DNA from 2 places in the Streptomyces sp. WMMC1477 genome. Region 1 is predicted to be linked to the other one. Evidence: predicted binding sites of a transcription regulator. Region 1 holds the regulator's gene; the other holds the start of a gene.
What was found. Region 1 encodes HspR, which represses chaperone genes until heat shock. Its sites were predicted from a motif close to TTGAGNNNNNNNNNCTCAA; they were not measured.
Positions count from the first base shown of each region.

Region 2: lon (endopeptidase La) is a predicted target of HspR. The motif match lies at 1,415-1,433, and genes of this name have one in related genera.

Region 1 covers NZ_JAPZBD010000003.1:2,513,394-2,516,681, reverse strand. Annotated here, with positions in the region: gene grpE (nucleotide exchange factor GrpE) at 1-457, shown strand, start outside; gene dnaJ (molecular chaperone DnaJ) at 539-1,717, shown strand; gene O7609_RS11615 (heat shock protein transcriptional repressor HspR) at 1,719-2,201, shown strand; gene O7609_RS11610 (SpoIIE family protein phosphatase) at 2,250-3,288, opposite strand, start outside.
Region 2 covers NZ_JAPZBD010000003.1:4,129,644-4,132,931, reverse strand. Annotated here, with positions in the region: gene lon (endopeptidase La) at 1-1,392, opposite strand, end outside; gene O7609_RS18560 (rhomboid-like protein) at 1,677-2,498, opposite strand; gene O7609_RS18555 (response regulator transcription factor) at 2,720-3,288, shown strand, end outside.

The DNA.
Region 1 (3,288 bases):
CAACTACCGCCGCCGCGTGGAGCGGGACCGCGTCGCCGTCAAGGAGATCGCGGTCGCCAACCTGCTCACGGAACTCCTGCCCGTGCTCGACGACATCGGGCGCGCGCGGGACCACGGCGAGCTGGTCGGCGGCTTCAAGTCGGTGGCCGAGTCGCTGGAGACGGTGGCGGCCAAGATGGGGCTGCAGCAGTTCGGCAAGGAGGGCGAGCCCTTCGACCCGACGGTGCACGAGGCCCTGATGCACTCCTACTCGCCCGACGTCAACGAGACGACGTGCGTGCAGATCCTGCAGCCGGGCTACCGCATCGGCGAGCGCACCATCCGCCCCGCGCGGGTCGGTGTCGCCGAGCCGCAGCCGGGAAGCACCTCCGGCGCCTCCGGCGAGGAGCCGGCGGCGCAGGGTGGCGACGAGCCGCAGGCCGCGGAGAAGGAGAACGGTGGCCCGGACGAGGGCTGACGGGGACGGGCGCCTCCGGGCGGGCCGCGGCGAGTGGCCCGCCCGGGACGTCGCAGGACGAGGGAAGGAGGGACGCCGCGGATGAACCTCAGCAGGGAAGTGCTGGAGAAGGACCTGTACAAGGTTCTCGGTGTCCCCAAGGACGCCACCGAGGCGGAGATCAAGAAGGCGTACCGCAAGCTCGCCCGCGAGTACCACCCGGACGCCAACAAGGGCGACGCCCGCGCCGAGGAGCGGTTCAAGGAGGTCGGCGAGGCCAACGAGGTCCTGTCCGACGCCGAGTCCCGCAAGGAGTACGACGAGGCGCGCGCGCTGCTCGGCTCCGGCGGGTTCCGTCCCGGGCCCGGCGCCGGGGGCGGCTCCTTCAACTTCGACCTGGGTGACCTCTTCGGCGGCACCCAGGGCGGCGGCAGCCCCGGCGGCGGCTTCGGCGGCGGCCTGGGCGACGTCTTCGGCGGCCTGTTCAACCGCGGCGGCGCCGGTACCCGGACGCAGCCGCGGCGCGGCCAGGACATCGAGTCCGAGGTGACGCTCAGCTTCACCGAGGCCGTGGACGGCGCCACGGTGCCGCTGCGGATGTCCAGCAGTGCCGCCTGCAAGGCCTGTTCGGGCACCGGGGACAAGAACGGCACGCCGCGCGTGTGCCCGACGTGCGTCGGGACGGGGCAGGTCAGCCGGGGCGGCGGTGGCGGCTTCTCGCTGACCGACCCGTGCCTGGACTGCAAGGGCCGCGGCCTGATCGCCGAGGACCCGTGCGAGGTCTGCCGGGGCAGCGGCCGGGCCACCAGCTCCCGCACCATGCAGGTGCGCATTCCGGCGGGCGTCTCGGACGGGCAGCGCATCCGGCTGCGCGGCAAGGGCGCCCCCGGGGAGCGCGGCGGACCCCACGGCGACCTCTACGTCGTCGTCCACGTGGACGCGCACCCCGTCTTCGGGCGGCGCGGCGACAACCTGACGGTCACCGTGCCCGTGACCTTCGCGGAGGCGGCGCTGGGTGCGGAGATCAGCGTGCCCACGCTCGGCGGCCCGCCGGTGACGCTCAAGCTCCCGGCCGGTACGCCCGGCGGGCGCACGATGCGGGCCCGGGGCAAGGGGGCCGTGCGCAAGGACGGCACCCGCGGGGACCTTCTCGTCACGGTGGAGGTGACGGTACCGAGGGAGCTGGGAAAGAAGGCCAGGGAGGCCCTGGAGTCCTACCGCGCCGCGACGGAGGGCGAGGACCCGCGGGCCGCGCTGTTCGAGGCCGCGAAGGGAGAATGAGGTGGACGGCCGAGGTGCACGCAGGAGCAACCCCGCTTCGCGCTTCCGCGGGGGTGGTCCCCCGTATGAACTGACCGACGAGTCGCCGGTCTACGTCATCTCGGTCGCCGCCCAGCTCTCGGGGCTGCACCCGCAGACCCTGCGCCAGTACGACCGCCTGGGGCTGGTCTCGCCGGACCGCACGCCCGGGCGCGGCCGGCGCTACTCGGCGCGGGACATCGAACTGCTGCGCGAGGTGCAGCGGCTCAGCCAGGTGGAGGGCATCAACCTCGCCGGCATCAAGCGGATCATCGAGCTGGAGAACCAGGTCTCGGCGCTCCAGGCGCGCGTCGCGGAGCTCCAGCAGGCCGTCGAGGGCGCGGCGGTGGCGATGCGTCAGCGCGAGGCGCAGGTGCACGCCTCCTACCGGCGGGACCTGGTGCGCTACGAGGACGTGCAGCAGTCCAGCGCGCTCGTCGTCTGGCGCCCCCGCCCCAAGGAATAGGCCCCGCCCGAGGAGTGGACCCGGCCGAGGAGCAGCCCGCGCGGGTCCTCAGCCGTTCCGCCGCGGGTCGAGCACGTGGGCGACGAGGACGGCGGCGTCGTCGTGGTCGTCCTGGAGGCCGGTGCTGCGCAGGTTGCGCAGCAGCCGGTCGCAGGTCTGTTCCAGGTCGCGCTGCGGGCCGTCGAGGAGCCCCAGCAGCCGCCCCAGCCCCACGTCGATGTCCTCGTCCCGCCGCTCGACGAGGCCGTCCGTGTAGAGGACGAGCCGGTCGCCGGGGCTGAGGGGCACCGTCGTGCTGTGGAAGCTCACGCCGCCCACGCCGCCGACGCCCAGGGGGGCGCCGGTGGGTACGTCCAGCAGCTCGGGCGCCTTGCCCTGCCGGACCAGGACGGGCGGGAGGTGTCCGGCGTTGGCGAGGCAGACGACGCCGAGGTGCGGGTCGTAGAGGGCGTAGGCGCAGGTGGCGATGTAGTTGTCGATCCCCGCGGTGATCTTGTCCAGGTGCCGCAGCAGGTCCGCGGGGTCGAGGTCCAGCTCGGCGAGGGTCTGCGTGGCGGTACGCAGCCGTCCCATCGTCGTCGCGGCGTTGATGCCGCTGCCCATGACGTCGCCCACGATGAGCGCCGTCTTGCCCCCGGTGAGGGGGAGGGTGTCGAACCAGTCGCCTCCGACCTCGCTCGCGGAGCCCGCGGGCTGGTAGCGGGAGGCGACGTCGAGGCCCACCAGGTGCGGCGGGTGCTGCGGGAGCAGGCTGCGCTGCAGGGTGAGGGCGGTGTCGCGCTGCCGTTCGTACCAGCGGGCGTTGTCGATGCACACGGCCGCGCGGTTGGCCAGCTCGACGGCCAGGGCCACGTCGTCGTGGTCGAAGGGCAGGGGGTTGCGGCCGCGCTTGAGGTCGAGGACGCCGAGGACCGTGCCGCGGGCGATCAGCGGCACGGCGAGGTAGGAGTGGATGCCGGCCCGGGCGAGCAGCGCGGCGGACTCCGGGTCGCGGGCGATGTTGCGCAGGTTCGACTCCGCCACATGGGGGACGAGGATGGGCCGACCGGAGCGGACGCAGCGGGTGACGAGCCGGTCGGGGCCGTAG
Region 2 (3,288 bases), 1.6 Mb from region 1:
GGTGTGGTTCTGTGCCGGGTCGAGCACCTCCAGGAGGGCGGCCGCGGGGTCGCCGCGGAAGTCGGAGCCGAGCTTGTCGACCTCGTCGAGCAGCACGACCGGATTCATCGTCCCCGCCTCCTTGACGGCCCGCACGATGCGGCCGGGCAGGGCGCCGACGTAGGTGCGCCGGTGACCGCGGATCTCCGCCTCGTCCCGGACGCCGCCGAGTGCGACGCGGACGAAGCTGCGGCCCATGGCCCGGGCGACCGAGGCCCCCAGCGACGTCTTGCCGACCCCCGGAGGGCCGAGGAGCGCGAGTACGGCTCCGCCGGAGTGCCGGGGGGCCGCGGCGCGGTCCGTGTCGTCGGTCCCGCACCGCCCGGCCCGGCGCTTACGGACGGCCAGGTACTCGGTGATGCGCTCCTTGACGTCGTCCAGCCCGGCGTGGTCGGCGTCGAGCACGGCCCGGGCGCCGGGGATGTCGTAGGCGTCCTCGGTGCGCTCGTTCCACGGCAGTTCGAGGACGGTGTCGAGCCAGGTGCGGATCCAGCCGCTCTCCGGGCTCTGGTCCGAGGCGCGCTCCAGCCGGTCGGCCTCCTTCAGGGCGGCCTTGCGCACGTCCTCGGGGAGGTGCGCCGCCTCGATGCGGGCCCGGTAGTCCTCGCCCGGGTCCTCGTCGTCCCCGGTGAGCCCGGCCAGCTCCTTGCGGACGGCCTCCAGCTGGCGCCGCAGGAGGAACTCCCGCTGCTGGCGGTCCACGCCGTCCTGCACGTCCTTGGCGATGGACTCGGCGACCTCCTCCTCGGCGAGGTGCTCGCTCAGCCAGGTGACGGCGAGCTTCAGCCGGGCGGCCGGGTCCGTGGTCTGCAGCAGTTCGACGCGCTGCTCCACGCTGAGGAACGGCGAGTAGCCCGCGTTGTCGGCGAGGGCGGCGACGTCCTCGATCTGCTGCACCCGGTCCACGACCTGCCAGGCGCCGCGCTTGCGCAGCCAGGAGGTGGTGAGGGCCCTGTACTTCTCGGCCAGCTCCGCGACGGCCCCCGGCAGCGGGTCCGGCACGTGCTCGTCGATCCGGGTGCCGTCCACCCACAGGGCGGCGCCGGGGCCGCTGGTGCCGGCGCCGATGCGGACGCGGCGCAGGCCGCGGATCAGGGCGCCGGGGTCGCCGTCGGCGAGCCGTCCGACCTGTTCGACCCGGCCGAGGACGCCGACCGCCGCGTACGTCCCGTCCATCCGCGGGACGAGCAGCACGCGGGGCTTCTCCCCCGCCGGTGCCGCCGCCCGGGCGGCCTCGACGGCCGCGCGGACCTCGGGCTCCGTCAGGTCCAGCGGGACGACCATGCCGGGCAGGACCACGTCGTCGTCGAGCGGCACCACGGGCAGGGTGAGGGTCTCCTGTGACACAGCCATGACCTTTCCCTCGGCAAGCAAGTTGAGCCTTGACGGCTCACGTGTGCCGGGGTCAATGCCGCGGGCGCCCGAAGTGTTCCCCGGCCCGGACGACGTTCGCCAGGAGCGGACGGGGAGGTCTCGCCCCGAAGCGGCGCGGGGAACCGCGCGACCGGCCCCAGGGCACCCGTGGCCGGCGACGCGCCCGCGGGGGCACCCCGGGGTGCGCACCGACTCCGGTGCCGGGGGCTGGCCCTGCCGGCCCTGCGCCTCCGGCGCGGGACCTCCGAGGCGCGGCGGGGCCGCTACGCGGCCGAGCCGCCGCCGGACCGGCGCGCGGCCGATCCCTGGCGCTGGTAGCGGCGCAGGAGGGGCCACAGCGCGATGCCGGTCAGGAGCGCCAGCAGATGGCTCCAGTCGGTGACCGGGTCCGTCAGGGTGACGAGGTCGGCGATGACGACGGTGGTGAGCCCGGCGAGCAGCAGCCAGCGCAGCCAGGTGACGTAGAGCACGCCCGCGAGGGCGCCCGCGCAGGCCAGGACACCGCAGCTGATGCCGTAGTCCAGCCGGGTGAGGGAGGAGCGCGGCAGGTGGTCGAGCGCGACGGCCACCGCGACGGTGAGCTGGGTGGCCAGCGTGGCCAGGACGTGCCCGGCGATGAAGACGGCCGCCGTCCGCCAGCCGCCGACACGGCGCTCCAGCCCCGTCAGGGCGAAGACGAAGCCGAAGGCGATCGGCGCCAGCAGCGGCCCGTTGTAGAACAGCGCGCTCGCGAAGAGCACGAACAGCGGCTCCTTGGCCAGGTGCTCGACGTCGGTGCTGGAGCCGGCCAGCCAGCGGCCGACGACCTCCGGGTCGCCGAACTCCGTGAGCAGCGTCGTCCCGATCAGGAGCAGCAGGTAGCAGAACGTGAACGGGGTGCCCTTGGGGTCCGGCAGGAGCCGGGCCAGGTGGCGGTGCGGGGGCAGGTGCGGCGGCCTCGGCGGGGTGCCCGCCCGGTCCGCACCGGACGGCCCGGGGGCGCCCGTGGGGCGGCCCGCCCGCCCGGCCGAGGGGGGCTGCGGGGCGGGGGCACCCTCGCCGGCCGCGGCCCGGACGCGTGACGCCGCCCGTACTGTGGTCCGCATCGACCGGGCTCCTTCCCTCTGCGGGCACGTGCTCAAGCGGCCGGGCCCGCCCAACGTCCCGGTCCTCGGTCAATGTCAGTGGTCGGCGCCACACCTGTCAACCGGCCGTGAGCGCATGTCATGGCCGGGAACCGGGCGGGTGGGCCCGGCATGGCCCGGTGCGGCGCGGCACCCGTACGCTTCTGCCACACACCTCGGTATGGCACAGGCAGGCGGGGCAGATGGAGCACACGAACACGGGGCACGGCCAGGCCGGTGCGGGAGCGGCGGCCACGCCCGGCGCGCAGCGCCGCATCCTGGTGGTCGAGGACGATCCGACCATCGTGGAGGCGGTCGCCGCCCGGCTGCGCGCGGAGGGGTTCGCCGTGCAGACGGCGGCCGACGGGCCGGCCGCGGTGGCGGCGGCCGAGAGCTGGGGCCCGGAGCTGCTGGTCCTGGACGTCATGCTGCCCGGCTACGACGGCCTCGAGGTGTGCCGTCGGGTCCAGGCCAGACGACCGGTGCCGGTGCTCATGCTGACCGCGCGGGACGACGAGACGGACATGCTCGTGGGCCTCGGCGTGGGCGCCGACGACTACATGACGAAGCCGTTCTCGATGCGGGAGCTGGCGGCGCGGGTGCACGTGCTGCTGCGCCGCGTGGAGCGGGCCGCCCAGGCCGCCTCGGTGCCGCCCGCGGGCTCGCTGCGGCTGGGCGAACTGGAGATCGACCACGCCCAGCGCCGGGTCCGCGTGACCGGCGAGGACGTGCACCTCACGCCGACGGAGTTCGACCTGCTGGTGTGCCTGGC